2 regions of the Kitasatospora sp. NPDC001225 genome follow, and region 1 is predicted to be linked to the other one. Evidence: riboswitches for the same ligand, from Rfam matches in the RefSeq annotation. Region 1 holds a riboswitch; the other holds the start of a gene.
The links. Region 1 has a riboswitch for cyclic di-AMP ahead of ACWDCZ_RS35040 (C40 family peptidase). Riboswitches for the same ligand answer to the same signal wherever they lie in the genome.
Positions count from the first base shown of each region.

Region 2: it holds a riboswitch for cyclic di-AMP, as region 1 does, so the genes downstream of both, ACWDCZ_RS05755 (M23 family metallopeptidase) here and ACWDCZ_RS35040 (C40 family peptidase) in region 1, are expected to answer to the same signal.

Region 1 is NZ_JBSFJC010000171.1:6,308-14,059, forward strand. Features, by position in the region: gene ACWDCZ_RS35010 (aminotransferase class V-fold PLP-dependent enzyme) at 1-736, shown strand, start outside; gene ACWDCZ_RS35015 (Lrp/AsnC family transcriptional regulator) at 740-1,021, opposite strand; gene ACWDCZ_RS35020 (rhomboid family intramembrane serine protease) at 1,063-1,845, opposite strand; gene ACWDCZ_RS35025 (hypothetical protein) at 2,047-2,310, shown strand; gene ACWDCZ_RS35030 (NYN domain-containing protein) at 2,449-3,879, shown strand; gene ACWDCZ_RS35035 (C40 family peptidase) at 4,080-5,117, shown strand; cyclic di-AMP (ydaO/yuaA leader) riboswitch at 5,456-5,609, shown strand; gene ACWDCZ_RS35040 (C40 family peptidase) at 5,620-6,735, shown strand; gene ACWDCZ_RS35045 (C40 family peptidase) at 6,963-7,752, shown strand, end outside.
Region 2 is NZ_JBSFJC010000010.1:84,551-92,302, reverse strand. Features, by position in the region: gene purB (adenylosuccinate lyase) at 1-1,221, shown strand, start outside; gene ACWDCZ_RS05760 (MFS transporter) at 1,229-2,710, opposite strand; cyclic di-AMP (ydaO/yuaA leader) riboswitch at 3,125-3,262, shown strand; gene ACWDCZ_RS05755 (M23 family metallopeptidase) at 3,265-4,245, shown strand; gene ACWDCZ_RS05750 (APC family permease) at 4,592-6,142, shown strand; gene ACWDCZ_RS05745 (DUF2470 domain-containing protein) at 6,201-6,920, opposite strand; gene ACWDCZ_RS05740 (RidA family protein) at 7,071-7,499, opposite strand; gene ACWDCZ_RS05735 (IclR family transcriptional regulator) at 7,528-7,752, opposite strand, start outside.

The DNA of each region.
Region 1 (7,752 bases):
CGACTGGATCGCCTTCTCCGGCCACAAGATCTACGCGCCGTTCGGCGCCGGGGTGCTGGCCGGCCGGGCGGACTGGCTGGACGCGGCCGAGCCGTACCTGGCCGGTGGCGGGGCGACCCGGACGGTGGCCCGGGAGGCCGACGGCTCGGTGGCCGTGCAGTGGCACACCGGCCCGGCCCGGCACGAGGCCGGCTCGCCGAACGTCATCGGCGCCTACGCGATCGCCTCGGCCTGCCGGGCGCTGACCGAGGCCGGCTTCGACGGGCTGGAGGCCCGCGAGCAGCAGCTGATCGCCCGGCTGACGGCCGGGCTGGCCGAGATCCCGCAGGTCAAGGTGCTGAACCTGTTCGGCGAGGGCTCCGCCCGGGTGGGCGTGCTGTCCTTCGTCGTCCGGGACTGGAACAGCTCGCACTTCTCCGCCGCGCTGTCCGCCGAGTACGGCATCGGGGTGCGCGACGGCCTGTTCTGCGCCCACCCGCTGGTGCGCACGCTGCTGGGCGACGAGGACGAGGCACCGTCCGAGTGTGGTGCGCCCGAGCCGTCGCTGCCGGGCGAGCGCAGCCTGAACGCGATCCGGGTGAGCTTCGGCGCCGGGACGCCGGACGAGCACGTCGACCGCTTCCTGACCGCCGTCCGGGAGCTGGTCACGGAGGGCGCGGCGTGGAACTACCGCAACGAGGGCGGGCGCTGCGTCGCCACCGTGCAGGTCGAGCGGGGCCGGCGCGCCGAGGGCTGACCGCTACTCGTCCAGGCCGAGGGCGAAGGCGGCCTCCAGGTCGTGCTGGGAGTAGGTGCGGAAGGCGATCTGGGTCTCGGTGTGGGCCACGCCCGGGACCTTGTTGAGCCGGCCCGGGATGACCTCGGCCAGGTCGTCGTGCCGGCGCACCCGCACCATCGCCACCAGGTTGTAGCCCCCCGTCACCGAGTAGACCTCGCTCACGCCGTCGATGGCGGCGATGGATTCGGCGATCTCCGGGATGCGGTCGACACTGGTCTTGATCAGGACGATGGCGGTGATCACAGTTCGGGCTCCTTTGTGGGGTGCCGCCAGCGTATCGGGCGTCAGCCCGGTCGTCGCGGGGGGTGGCGGACCACGGTGCAGGCGTAGAGGAACCCGGCCGAGAAGCCGATCACGTGGACCAGGTACGCCACCCCGGGGCCGGCCGCGTGCACCGACCACCACTGCAGGACGAACCAGAGGCCGAGCACCAGCCAGGCCGGGAAGCGCAGCGGCAGGAAGAACAGCAGCGGGACGAGGGTGGTCACCCGGGCCCGGGGGTGGAGGCGCAGGTAGGCGCCGAGGGCGGCGGCGATCGCCCCGGAGGCCCCGATGAGCACCCGGGTGGAGTTCGGCGAGTGCGCCTCGGCGAGCGCGAAGCCGTACGTGGTCAGGCTGCCGGCGGCCAGGTAGAAGACGGCGTACCGGGCCCGGCCCAGCCGGCGTTCGACGGTGGGGCCGAAGACCTGGAGGAAGAGCAGGTTCCCGAGCAGGTGCAGCCAGCCGGCGTGCAGGAAGAGCCCGGTGAGGACGGACAGCGCCGGGCGCTTGCCCGGGGTCGGGGCGGCCGGGCAGCCGGGGACCGGGTCGGGGGCCTCGGCGAGCTGTTCGGCGGTCAGCGGCCGTCCGGCCAGCACCTCGGCCGGGACGGCGCCCCAGCGCTGCTCGTACCGCTGCTCCGCGCAGACCCGGGCCTGGCCGGTGCCGTACAGCGGGTTGAGCCCCGCGGCCGGGCCGAGCAGGAAGACCAGGGTGTTGAGGGCGATCAGGGCGTAGCTGACCACGGGGGCGGTCGCCGCCGGGCGGCCGCCCCGGGCGGCGGTGTGGTCGGGGACCGCGAGCGCCATGCGGCCAAGCATCCCTCCGGGCGCCGCAGGTGACACGGCGGTTTACGGCAGGTGGACTAGCCCGGGTGTTCAGGCAACCGGTGGTCGCGACGGTTGCCCCAGGCAATAGGCTTGGGGCGGGCATTCCCGCCTCCCGCCGCCGACGCCGGGGCTCCGGGGGGAGCGCCTGCCCCACCCAGGGACCACCCGAGAGGACCCCCGATGACCGTCCCCGCTCTGACCGCCGAGACGCGCTGGCGCTGCACCCTGTGCGGCAACCTCACCCGCTTCGACGTGACCCGCACCGCGCGGGTGACCGAGTTCCTGCACTTCGACCTGGCCGGCGAGTCCAAGGTCGAGGAGACCGAGGTGCTGAGCGAGACCGTCGAGTCGGTGCGCTGCCGCTGGTGCAACGCGGTGGACCAGGTCGAGCTGGTGGCCCGTCCGGGCGCCGAGGAGACGCAGGCCCCCGCCGACCAGGGCTGATCCCCGCCGCGGCGGCGGGGTGGGTGCGCGGCGCACCCGCCCGCGCCGCACGGGACAATACAGAACAGGACGCACGGAGCGTGCCGACGGGGGGCGGCCGCGGCCGTGCCCCGCTGGACCAGGATCGGAGCCGAGGACGTGGTGGACGCAGCGAAGGAGCCCGGCGCAGCCCAGGGGCTTCAGCCCGCTGCGGCCGAGGCCCCGGCCGAGGCTGCCGGGACGGCGGACGGCGCCTCCGGGTCCGCGGCGGAGCGCGCCGTCGAGAAGCTCGACCGGCCGCTGCCCGAGGGCGTGCGCCGTCGGGTGGTCGGCCTGGCCTCGGACGCGCTCGGCGGGGTGCCGCCGGCCGAGCTCCCGCAGAGCCTGCGTCAGTACGTCAAGTTCACCCCGGCGCGGCGGGCCAAGTACGCGGCCACCGCGCTGGCGGCGGCGCTGGAGGCGGAGCCGGCCTTCCGGGTGCGGATAGCGGAGCGGCTGCGTCTCGGGCAGCCGGACCTGGTGAAGGCGCTGGAGTCGGGCACCGTCCCGAGCGCGGCCGATCCGATGGACGTCGCGGCCGCCGCCTACCTGGTGCGTTCGACGGGCTGGAGCCGGCTGGTGGCCGAGGCCGGCGAGGAGGCCGAGCGGGCCGGCGCCGAGGACGCGGCCGCGGAGGCGGTCCGGCTGGTGGAGAAGCTGCAGGCCGAGCTGGCCGAGGTGCGGGCCTCCGCGCGGGCGGACGCGGACCGGCAGCGGGCCGAGTCCGACGGCGTCCGCAGAGAGGCCGAGTCGCTGCGCAAGAGGGTGCGGACGCTGGAGAGCGACACCCGCCGGGCGCAGGCCGAGACCCGCCGGGTGGCCGGCGAGCTGGACGCGCTGAAGGCGCAGGCCGCGGCCGAGCGCGGCGCGGCCGAGAGCGAGGCGCGCCGGCTCCGGCACCGGGTCCTGGAGCTGGAGAACGCGGCCGAGCAGGGCCGCCGTTCGGCCCGTGAGGGGCGCAGCGTCGAGGACATGCGGCTGCGGCTGCTGCTGGACACCGTGCTGCAGTCGGCCCAGGGGCTCCAGCGGGAGCTGGCGCTGCCGGTCGCCCAGATCCGCCCGGCGGACCTGGTGGAGGCGGTGGTGCCGGGGGCGGCCTCGCCGCACGACGTGGCCCGGCGCGGGCTGGCCGAGGACGATCCGGCGCTGCTGGACCAGCTGCTGGCGATCCCCCAGGTGCACCTGGTGGTGGACGGCTACAACGTGACCAAGACCGGCTATCCGACGCTGCCGCTGGAGCAGCAGCGGATCCGGCTGCTGGGCGGGCTGGCGATGCTGGCCCAGCGGACCCAGGCGGAGGTCACCTGCGTGTTCGACGGGCAGGACCTGGACGTCCCGGTGATCATGGCGCCACCGCGCGGGGTCCGGGTGCGGTTCAGCCGGACCGGGGAGACGGCCGACGAGCTGATCCGCCGTCTGGTGCGGGCCGAGCCGCAGGGCCGTCCGGTGGTGGTGGTGTCCACCGACCGGGAGGTCGCGGAGGGCGTGCGGAAGGCGGGCGCGCGCCCCGTGGCGTCGGTGCTGCTGCTGAACCGGCTGGCCCGGCCCTGAACCCGGGGAGGTTCGCATGATGCCTGGTCAGGGCCTGTTTCGGAGCATTGTGCGAGTCCGGTGAAGTCAGTGTGGGGACCGGAGTTCACGCCTTCGGGGGAGTGGCAAAACGGATAGATCTTCACTAGGGTCTGGCGTCAAACCTATTTTCCGGAATCTCATCCCATCAGGTGAGCCCGTTGGAAGAAGGAGCCGGTCCCTTGGCCTCCCACCGCCGTCCCAAGCAGCCGAGCCGCGCACGGATCTCCGTGCTCACCGCGGCCGCTGCGACCGCGGTCGCCCTCTCCGCCCAGGTGGCCGCGCACGCCGCGCCGCAGCCGAACAAGACGGACGTCAAGGCGCAGATCGACCAGCTCCAGGAGGAGCAGGAGCAGGCGGCCGAGAAGTACAACGGCGCCAAGGAGCGGGCCGACCAGCTGCGCAAGCAGGCCGACCAGCTGCAGGACCAGGTGGCCCGCGGCCAGGAGCAGATGACCCAGCTCCAGGGCGGCCTCGCCGAGGTGGCGGGCGAGCAGTACCGCAGCGGCGGCATCGACCCGTCCGTCCAGCTGATGCTCTCCTCGGACCCGTCCGGCTACCTGGACAAGGCCTCCACCGTCCAGCAGGCCAGCACCAGTCAGGCCGAGGCGCTCAAGGGGCTGCTGGACCAGCAGCGCCGGCTGGACCAGGAGAAGACCGAGGCGGCCGCCGTCCTCGCCTCGCTGGACACCACCACCAAGGACCTGAACCAGGCCAAGTCGGACGTCAACACCAAGCTGAAGGCCGCCCAGGACCTGCTGAACTCGCTGAGCTCCGCCGACCGCGCCGCGCTGCGGGCCCAGCAGGCGCAGGACGACCGCGCCTCGCGCGGCAGCGACCGGGTCGACCTCGGCAGCCTGCCGCCGGCCAGCGGCTACGCGGCCACGGCGCTGGCCAAGGCGATGAGCAAGCAGGGCTCGCCGTACGTGTGGGGCGCCACCGGGTCGACCACCTTCGACTGCTCGGGCCTGATGGTCTGGGCGTACGGGCAGGCGGGCGTCTCGCTGCCGCGCACCTCGCAGGAGCAGGGCCACTACGGCACCCGGATCCCCTCGCTGGACCAGGCCCAGCCGGGCGACCTGGTGATCTACGGCCCCGACATGCACCACGTCGGGATGTACATCGGCAACGGCATGGTGGTCCACGCGCCGCACACCGGTGACGTGGTGAAGGTGATGAAGGCCGACGCGATGTCGATCAACACCATCCGCCGGGTCTGACGGACCGACACGCCCGGGGGGCTCCCGCGGGGGCCTGTGAAAAGCGCCACCCCCGTTCGGGGTGGCGTTTCGGGTTTCCGGCCCTTCGACGACCACATGGTGAGAACCGATCAGCCTTGTGTGCGTCAATGGTCACCATCGGTCATTTTCACAAAGGAACTTGGGTAATCTTCTGTCTTTTTTCTGACAAGGATTTGAACCGATCACGGTTCAGTTACTAGGGTCATGCTCCGAACCACCGCACTGTCGATCGCCCAGCCAGGGTGGCGGCGGTGGTTACCGTCGAGTTCGCAAGGCAGCGGGACAGGTCGAAGCGACTGTCCGACAGGGGAGCCCAGTGGTAGGGGGCGCTGCGGAGCGGAGCCGGGGAACCACGTTCCTCCGGGGTGAATCGGCGCCAGGTCGGCCGGTGGAACGGCCGTGAGGCGTCGTAGGGCATGCTTCCGGCCCGAACCCGTCAGCTCACCCGGTAGGCGGCCGTAGGAAGAAGGAGTCCGCCTTCGTGGCGTCCCATCGTCGTCCCAAGCCCGCCGGCCGCGCCCGGGTCTCGATCCTGACCGGCGTCGCCGCCGCAGCCGTCGTCCTCTCCGCGCAGGGTGCCCACGCGGACCCGCAGCCGACCAAGGAACAGGTCAAGGGGCAGGTCGACCAGCTCAACGAGCAGGCCGAGGTCGCGACCGAGAACTACAACGCCGCCCAGGCCAAGCAGCAGGACCTGGAGAAGCAGGTCTCCGGCCTGCAGGACCAGGTGGCCCGTCAGCAGGCCCAGGTCACCGAGCTCCAGGGCGGCCTCGCCGAGATCGCCGGCGAGCAGTACCGCAACGGGGGGATATCCCCCACCGTCCAGCTGATGTTCTCCTCCAGCCCGGACAGCTTCCTCAGCCAGGCCGACGCGCTGAACCAGGCCGGCAGCACCCAGAAGGGTCAGCTGAAGGAGCTCCAGGAGCAGCAGCGCAAGCTCGACCAGGACCGCAACGAGGCCCAGGGCAAGCTCGCCGAGCTGGAGTCGACCACCCAGCAGCTGAAGGCCTCCAAGGACGAGGTCCAGGGCAAGCTGAAGGCGGCCCAGGACCTGCTCAACACGCTGACCGAGCAGGACCGCCAGGCGCTGCGCCAGGCCGAGGAGAAGGCCGCCGCCGAGGCCAAGGCCAAGGCCGACGCCGCCCAGGCCCAGCAGCAGCAGGCCGACCGCGCCTCCCGCGACAACAGCCGCGGCAGCCTCTCGGCCCCCACGACCACCGCTCCGGTGAACGTGGCCCCCGGCAGCTCGCGCGGTGCCGCCGCGCTGTCCGCCGCCGCCTCCAAGATCGGCAGCCCGTACGTCTGGGGCGCCACCGGCCCGGGCTCCTTCGACTGCTCCGGTCTGATGGTCTGGGCGTACAACCAGGCCGGCGTGTCGCTGCCGCGCACCTCGCAGGCGCAGGCCTCGGCCGGCACCCGGCTCGGGACGGACCTCTCCAAGGCCCAGCCCGGCGACCTGCTGATCTTCTACACCGACGCCCACCACGTCGGCATCTACGCCGGCAACGGCCAGGTGCTGCACGCCCCCAAGCCGGGCGCGTCGGTGCGCTACGAGGCGGTCACCAACATGCCGCTGACCGGCATCGTGCGGGTCTGATCCCCGCTCGGACGTCTCCAGGCCCGGTCTCCCCCAGGGGAGGCCGGGCCTGCGGCTTTTCCGGCGGCTCGATCTGATGTCCGATTAGGGAGTGAATATTCGGGTTGGGAGGGGTTTGGACTCGCTTGCCCGGACTCGCTAACGTCTGCCACCGGACTCCCGCTCGACGGCCGCCCGTCCCGGTGCGGCGGCGGGGGCCGCGCCGCAGGATTGGAGCCGCTGCCGCCATGCCCGTGCACCGCCGTTCCCAACTGCTCACCCGGGCGCTGGTGCTGACCGCGGCCGCCGCCACCGCGTTGGGCGCGGCCACCGGAGGCAGCGCCCAGGCGGCCCCCGCCAGCCCCGACCCGGGCGACCGTCAGGACGTCAAGACGCAGGTCGAGCAGCTGTACGACGAGGCCGAGCAGGCGTCCGAGAGGTTCAACGCCGCGCAGGAGGCCCAGCGGCGGCTCCAGGGCGAGACCACGATCCTCCAGGGCGAGATCGCCCTCGCCCAGGACCAGCTCAACGGGCTGCGCGGCGACCTGGCGATGGTGGCCGGGGCCGAGTACCGCGGCGGCGGGATGACCCAGACCGCCCAGCTCATCCTCTCGCCCGACCCGGAGGGCTACCTGGCCCGCGCCCGCACCCAGGGCCAGGCCGCCGTGCGCCAGCAGGAGACCCTGCACGAGCTGATCACCCGCCAGCGCCGGCTCGACCAGCGCCGCACCGAGGCGGCCGACAAGCTCGCCGAGCTGGACCGGACCCGGCGTTCGCTCGCCGACAGCAAGCAGCAGGTCCAGCAGCGGCTGGCCGGGGCGCAGAAGCTGCTGAACGGCCTGGGCGCCGTCGAGCGGGCCCGGCTGGCGGTCCAGGACGCCCGGGACGCCGAGCAGCGCGCCACCCGGGGCACCGACCGGCTGGACCTCGGCACCGCCCCGCCCGCCTCCGAGCGCGGGGCGGCCGCGCTGGCCGCCGCGGTGCGGATGATCGGCTCCCCGTACGTCTACGGGGCCACCGGCCCGCACGCGTTCGACT
Region 2 (7,752 bases), on a different contig from region 1:
ATCGCCGCCCGTGAGCGGGTCACCCGCCACGACGTGAAGGCCCGGATCGAGGAGTTCAGCGAGCTCGCCGGGCACGAGCAGATCCACAAGGGAATGACCTCCCGGGACCTGACCGAGAACGTCGAGCAGCTGCAGATCCGCCAGTCCCTGGAGCACGTGCGGGACCGCACGGTGGCCGTGCTGGTGCGCCTGGCCAAGCTGTCCGCCCAGCACGCCGAGCTGGTCATGGCCGGCCGTTCGCACAACGTGGCCGCGCAGGCCACCACCCTGGGCAAGCGGTTCGCGTCGATCACCGACGAGCTGCTGGTCGCCTTCCGCCGCCTGGAGGAGCTGATCGCCCGCTACCCGCTGCGCGGGATCAAGGGCCCGGTCGGCACCGCCCAGGACATGCTCGACCTCCTCGGTGGCGACACCGACAAGCTGGCCGAGCTGGAGCGCCGGGTCGCCGGGCACCTCGGCTTCGAGAACGTGCTGACCAGCGTCGGCCAGGTCTACCCGCGCTCGCTGGACTTCGAGGTGCTCACCGCCCTCGTCCAGCTGGCCGCCGCGCCGTCCAGCCTGGCCAAGACCATCCGCCTGATGGCCGGCCACGAGCTGGTCACGGAGGGCTTCAAGGAGGGCCAGGTCGGCTCCTCCGCGATGCCCCACAAGATGAACACCCGCTCCTGCGAGCGCGTCAACGGCCTGGCCGTCATCCTGCGCGGCTACGCCTCGATGACCGGCGAGCTGGCCGGCGACCAGTGGAACGAGGGCGACGTCTCCTGCTCGGTGGTGCGCCGGGTCGCGCTGCCGGACGCGTTCTTCGCCTTCGACGGCCTGCTGGAGACCTTCCTGACCGTCCTCGACGAGTTCGGCGCCTTCCCTGCGGTGATCGAGGCCGAGCTGGACCGCTACCTGCCGTTCCTCGCCACCACCAAGGTGCTGATGGGCGCGGTGCGCGCGGGCGTCGGCCGGGAGACCGGGCACGAGGTCATCAAGGAGCACGCCGTCGCCTCCGCGCTGGCGATGCGCGCGGGCGCCCGGGAGAACGAGCTGCTGGACCGGCTGGCCGCCGACGAGCGGATCCCGCTGGACCGGGCCGCGCTGGACGCGCTGCTCGCCGACCGGCTGTCCTTCACCGGCGCGGCCGGCGCCCAGGTCGCCGAGGTGGTCCGCCAGGTGGAGGCCGTCGCGGCCGCCTACCCGGAGGCCGCCAAGTACGCGCCCGGCGACATCCTCTGACGTCTCGTCAGCCCTGAGCCGAGGGCCCCGCCGCCGGACCGGTGGCGGGGCCCTCGCGCGTCGTGGGGACGTGGCCCGGGTCCAGCGGCGGGGTGGTGGTGCCGCACGGCCAGTCGCAGTTCGGCTCGGCCACCTGCTGGTCGTCGGCGGCGAGCACGTTGCCCCGTACGGTCGCGAGGGCGATCAGCCCGCCGGCGGCCAGCAGGCCCGCGCAGATCAGCATCGCGGTGTGGAAGGCGGAGTCGACCGAGGAGGGCACCCGGTAGGCGTCGCCGCTCAGCCCGGCCAGCGCCGGGAGGGCGGCGACCGCGAGCAGGCCGGCCGCGCGGGCGGCGGCGTTGTTGACCCCGCTGGCGATGCCCGCGTGCCGGACCTCGACGGCGGCCAGCACGGTCGCCGTCAGCGGTGCGACCAGCAGCGTCATGCCGCAGCCCATCACCGTGACGGAGGGCAGCACGTCCACCCAGTAGGAGGAGTCCGGGCCGACGCGCAGCATCAGCAGCACCCCGGCGGCGCACAGCAGGGGGCCGACGGTCAGCGGGATGCGCGGGCCGATCCGCTTGCCGAGCCGCCCGGCGCGCGCGGACAGCAGCAGCATCAGCACGGTGATCGGCACCAGTGCGAAGCCCGAGACCAGCGGCGAGAAGCCGGACACGATCTGGAGCTGCACCACCAGCAGGAAGAAGACGCCGCTGAACGCCGCGTACACGCACAGGGTGACCAGGTTCACGGCGGTGAACAGCCGGGAGGAGAACAGCCCGAGCGGCAGCATCGGATCGGGCGCGCGGCGCTCGACCGCCACGAAGGCGACGCCGAGCGCCACTCCGAGCACCCCGCTGACCCAGACGGCGGGGGACAGGCCCTCGCCGGCCGCCGTCAGCGCGTAGGTGATCGCGCCGAGGGCGAGGGCGGCGAGCACGGCGCCGAGGACGTCGAAGCGGCCGGAGGCGCCCTCGTCCCGGCTCTCCGGCACCGACCGGGTGGTGACCGCGATCACGGCGGCGGCGAGCGGCAGGTTCAGCAGGAAGATCCAGCGCCAGCCGGGGCCGTCCACCAGCCAGCCGCCGAGGAAGGGGCCGACCGCCGCCGACACCCCGCCGAGGCCGGACCAGAGCCCGACCGCCGCCGAGCGGTCGTCAGGGTGGAAGACGGCCTGGAGCATGGCGAGCGAGCCGGGGGTGAGCAGCGCCCCGCCGATGCCCTGGACGGCGCGGGCGGCGATCAGCACATGGATGCTCGGCGCGGCGGCGCAGGCCGCGGAGGCGACGGCGAACCAGACCACGCCGATCAGGAAGACCTTGCGCCGCCCGTAGCGGTCGCCGAGCGCGCCGCCGAGCAGGATCAGGCCCGCCAGGGTGAGCAGATAGGCGTTCAGGGTCCATTGCAGGGACGCGAGGGAGGCGCCGAGGTCGGCGCCGATCCGGGGCAGCGCGACGTTCACCACGGTGCCGTCCAGCATCGCCATGCTGGAGCCGAGCACCGTCGCCATTAGTACCCAGCGACCCTGCGCGGTGCCCAGGCGCAGGGTGCCGGCCTCGGAGGTGGCCACGGGCGAATCCTGCGCTGCTGAGGCGCACGTGACAAGGGTCACCGGTGGGTGTGTTGGCGGCTGGCGGTGCGTGAGCGGACGGGTGCGCGGCGTGGCCGATCTCGGCGCAGGGTCGTGGATCAGTGGCGGGGGGTGAATGGGTTGTGTACGCACCGTGGGCTCGGGCCTGCGGAGGGTCACTGGGACAGGGGGGATCGTTGCCGTTTCAAGAGATCGACATTGCTTCACCCGAACGGATGGGTTTTAGTTCAGCGACCGCCCGGCCAGTCCGGACGGATCCGCCGGGTGGAACGCCGAGTCCTGCCGCTGCCCGGTGGTTCGAAACGAACTCTGTACGGCAGGAGCGGGGGACCCACAGGTAAGTCGCCGGACCGGAGTTCGCGCCTCAGGGCGCGGGCGTCCAGGACCGGCTTGGGGTGAAGCCGCGCAAGCGGCCGGGCAACTCCAGCCCGAACCCGACAGCTCACCTCGCAGGCGTCGGAGAGGAAAATTCCATGCCTGCACAGGCTCGTCGTATCGCCCTGCCCCGCGCCGCCCGCATCGGCATCGCCACCGCCGTCACCGGTGTGTCCTTCGCCCTCCCGCTCGTCACCGCGATGAGCGCCCAGGCCCACACCCCGGCCGCTCCGGCCGCCGCCTCCACCGAGGTCAAGCAGGCCACGCGGGCCGCCGCTCCGGCTGCCCAGGCCGCGCAGGAGAGCTACCGCGTCGTCAGCGGTGACACCCTGTCCAAGATCGCCGACGCCAAGAACGTCGAGGGCGGCTGGCACGCGCTGTACGAGCAGAACCGCTCGGTCGTCGGCGCCGACCCGAACCTGATCTTCCCGGGCCAGCAGCTCGCGCTGTCCGGCCACGCCGCCGCTCCGGCCGCCGACGCCGCCCCGGCGAAGCCCGCCGCTCCGGCCAAGCCCGCCAAGCCGTCCGCTCCGGCGACCCAGGCCGCCAAGCCGCAGGCCCAGGTCCAGGTGCAGACCGAGGTCGCCAAGCCGTCCGCGCAGCTCGAGACCCAGCTCCAGGTCGCCGTTCCGGCCCAGGCCGTGACCGCCACTCCGGTCGCCGCCGCCACCTCCGGCTTCGTCGCCCCGCTGGCGAGCCCGCGGCTCGGCACCGCCTACGGCGTGGCCGGTTCGATGTGGGCCTCCGGCCACCACACCGGCCAGGACTTCGTCGCTTCCACCGGCACCCCGCTGCGCGCCGTCGCCAACGGTGTCGTGGTCAAGGCCGGCAACGGCGGCGCCTACGGCAACGAGGTCGAGATCAGGCTCGCCGACGGCCACTACGCCGAGTACGCGCACCTCTCCTCGATCGGTGTGAGGATCGGTCAGACCGTCACCGCCGGCCAGCAGATCGGCCTCTCCGGCGCCACCGGCAACGTGACCGGCCCGCACCTGCACTTCGAGATCCGCAACGGCTCGGAGTACGGCTCGGACATCAACCCGGTCGCCTACCTGCGCGCGCACGGCGTCGCGCTCTGACCCCGAGAGCTCCGGGGTACCAGGAACCACCGCCGCTGCGGGCGAACCGATCGCCCGGGATGGTCATGTCGGGTGACCGCTCGACCGGGTGATCGCCGCACGGCGGACATGGGCGCGGGACACGCCCAGGCCGGCCCGGCCGCATGAGGACCTCCTCGTGCGGCCGGGCCGGCCGCTTTCGTTCCCGGGCCCGCCCGGGGTGTTCGAGAGATCGAACGAAGCGTCAACTCCGGTGTCCCACAGGGTGGTCGCCGGGATCTCCGGGCGCCTCCGGGGCGCCATGCTGGCGGACGGTCAGTGCCCGGCCGGTCCGGCGGTCGGGCGGGCCGGGAGGCGAGGAGGCCGGATGGCGGTCCGCAGCGGGGGCGTGGCGGGGGAGACGGCCGGGCGGGAGCGGCCCGGGGCGGGCGGGGTCGACCGGCTGAAGGCGGACTCGGTCGGCCTGGTCGGCGTGGTGTTCATGGCGCTCGCCACCGCCGCCCCGATCACCGCGATGACCGGCAACCTGCCGATCATCGTCGGTCAGGGCAACGGCGCGGGCGCGCCCGCGGCGTACATCGTGGCGACCGTGGTGCTGACGGTGTTCTCGGTCGGCTACGTGGCGATGGCCCGGCACATCACCGCGGCCGGCGCGTTCTACGGCTACGTCTCGCACGGGCTGGGGCGGGTGGCGGGGATGGCCTCGGGGCTGCTCGCGGTGCTCGCGTACGTCGTCACCGAGGCCGCGGCCCTCGGCTTCTTCGCGTACTCGCTGCGCGGGCTGGTCCGTTCGCAGCTGGGGGTGGACGTCGGCTGGGGCTGGTACGCGCTGTTCGGGGCGGCGGTGATCGGGGTGATGGGCTGGTTCGACCTGCATCTGACGGCCAGGGTGCTCGGGGTCGCGCTGGTGCTGGAGATCGGCGTCCTGTCGGCGGTCTCACTGGCGGTGCTGCTCTCCGGCGGCGGGCCGGACGGGCTCGCGGCCGGGACCCTGAACCCGCTGAACGCGCTGAAGGGGGTGGGGAGTTCGGGCACCTCGGCGGCCGGACTCGGACTGTTCTTCGCGTTCTGGTCCTGGGTGGGCTTCGAGTCCACCGCGATGTACGGCGAGGAGTCCCGCGACCCGAAGCGGGTGGTGCCGCGGGCCACGCTGATCTCCGTGATCGGGGTCGGGCTGCTCTACGTCTTCGTGTCCTGGATGATCGTGTCCGGCAACGGCGTCGAGCGGGCGGTCGCGGTGGCGGGCGGCGCGGTGCCGGGCAAGGACGGCAACAGCCTGTTCTTCGACCAGCTCGCCGCGCACCTGGGGGCCTGGGCGGTGAAGGTCTTCCAATGGCTGGTCGTCACCGGCTCGTTCGCCTGCGCGATGGCCTTCCACCAGTGCGCGGCCCGGTACCTGTACGCGATCGGGCGGGAGGGGCTGCTGCACCCGGCGCTCGGCCGCACCCATCCGCGGCACGGCTCGCCGCACATCGCCTCGGTGACGCAGTCGGTCATCGCGGTGGGGCTGGTGGCGGGGTTCCTGGCGGCCGGCATGGACCCGTACGCGCACCTGTACACGCTGTTGGCGCTGCTCGGGACGATGGCGATCCTGGTCGTGCAGACGCTCTGCTCCTTCGCCGTGGTCGGGTACTTCCACGTGCGCGGACGGCACCCGGAGACGGCGCACTGGTTCCGGACGCTGGCCGCGCCGCTGGCGGGCGGGGTGGCGATGGCCGGGGTGGTGGTGCTGCTGGTGCTCAACCGGGACGCCGCGGCGGGGGAGGCGGCGCACACGCTGCTGTTCCGGCTGATCCCGTACCTGGTGATCGGGGTGTTCGCGGGCGGGGTCGGGCTGGCGCTCGCGGTGCGCCGGTGGCGGCCCGGGCTGTACGCGCGGATCGGGCGGGTGGTGCTGGAGGACGCGGTCGAGCGGTGACCGGGCCGGGGCCGCGGTGGCCGGCGGGCCCGGGCGTTCGCGCCGGGCGGGCCCGGGTTCAGCGCCGGTGGACCGGCAGGCCGTACTGGGCGGCGGCCAGCAGCTCGTGCATCCGGTGGCCGAAGTCGTCGGTGTCCCGGGCGGGTTCGGGGAAGACCAGGCGGACGTCGCGGTGGCCGTGCGAGTGGTCCAGGCGCAGCACCAGGCCGTGGCGGTCCAGGGCGAGCGGGCGGACCTCCGGGGCGTGGGCGAGCACGGCCGGGTCGAGCAGCCGGGTGAGGACGTCGAGCGCCTCGGCGTGGTCGTCGGCGAGGTGGGTGAGCAGCATGGCCTCGTACCGGGCCAGCGGGTCGGGGGTGGCCAGGGCGAGGTCGGCGGCGGTGATCGCGCCGGTGGCGTACGGGGTGGCGAGGACGGCGTGGGCGACGTCCACCCGCAGGTGCACGCCGAGGCCGTCGTCGGTGAGGTGGGCCGGCCGCAGTCGGCCGGCCAGGGTGAGGCGGGCGCGGACGCGGTCGCGGACGGCGACGGGGGCGATGTCGGTGACGTCGAGGACGACGGCGAGGCCCTCGGCGGCGCCGACGGCGGCCGTGGTCAGCGGGTCGTCCAGGGCGGCGCGCAGCCGCAGCCGGGAGCCGTGCACGGAGACCGGGGTGTCCAGGTGGTGGTGCTCGCCCAGGGCGCGGACGGTGAGTGAGGAGGTCGTGCTGAGCAGGCTGTGGATCCGGTCGGCGGTGCTGGGCTCGGGGACCTCGGTGTCGCCGGTGGGCAGGCTCATGGACGGACCTCCAGTTAGTTAGGTGAGCCTAACCTAATGTGCGGCTGGGGGTGTGGCAAGCAGGCGGTGGGGCGAGCGGGCGGGCCCGGGCAGGCGGAAGGGCCCGGACGCGCGGGTGGCGTCCGGGCCCTTCCGTCGGGCGGGGCCGGGTCAGCCGATGACGGCCTGGGCGTCGATCTCGACCAGCATCGGCTCCTGCGGCAGCTCGACGAAGACGGTGGTACGGCACGGCTTCACGCCGCCGGGCTTGACGTTCTCGTCGATGAACTCGGCGTAGACCTCGTTCATCAGCGGGAAGTCGGCGCGCTTGGTGAGGTAGACGCGGAACATCACCACGTCCTCGATGGTGGCGCCGCCGGCCTCGACGATGGCCTTGACGTTCTCCAGGGTGCGGCGGGTCTGCGCCTTCACGTCGCCGTGGTGCAGGTACTCGCCGGTGGCCGGGTCCTGCGGGCCCTGGCCGGAGACCTGGAGGAACGGGCCCTTGCGGACGCCCTGGGAGAACATCCAGGCGGGGGCGGGGGCGCCGTCGGTGCGGATCTCGGTCTTCTCGAAGGTCTGGGGGTGCTCGGCGGACATCGGGTTCCTTACGTTGTGTGACGGTTCGTCAGTTGTGGTCGGGGCGGCCGCAGTCGGCCGAGACGGCGCGGGTGGTGGCGAGCAGCTGCGGGAGCAGGTCCAGCACCTGCTCGTACGGCAGGACGACGTCCGGGACGGAGATCGAGGCGGCGGCGACCACCCGCCCGCTGGCGTCCCGGACGGGCGCGGCCACGCAGTTGATGAAGGACTCGTGCTCGGCGTGGTCCTGCGCCCAGCCCTGGGCGGCGACCCT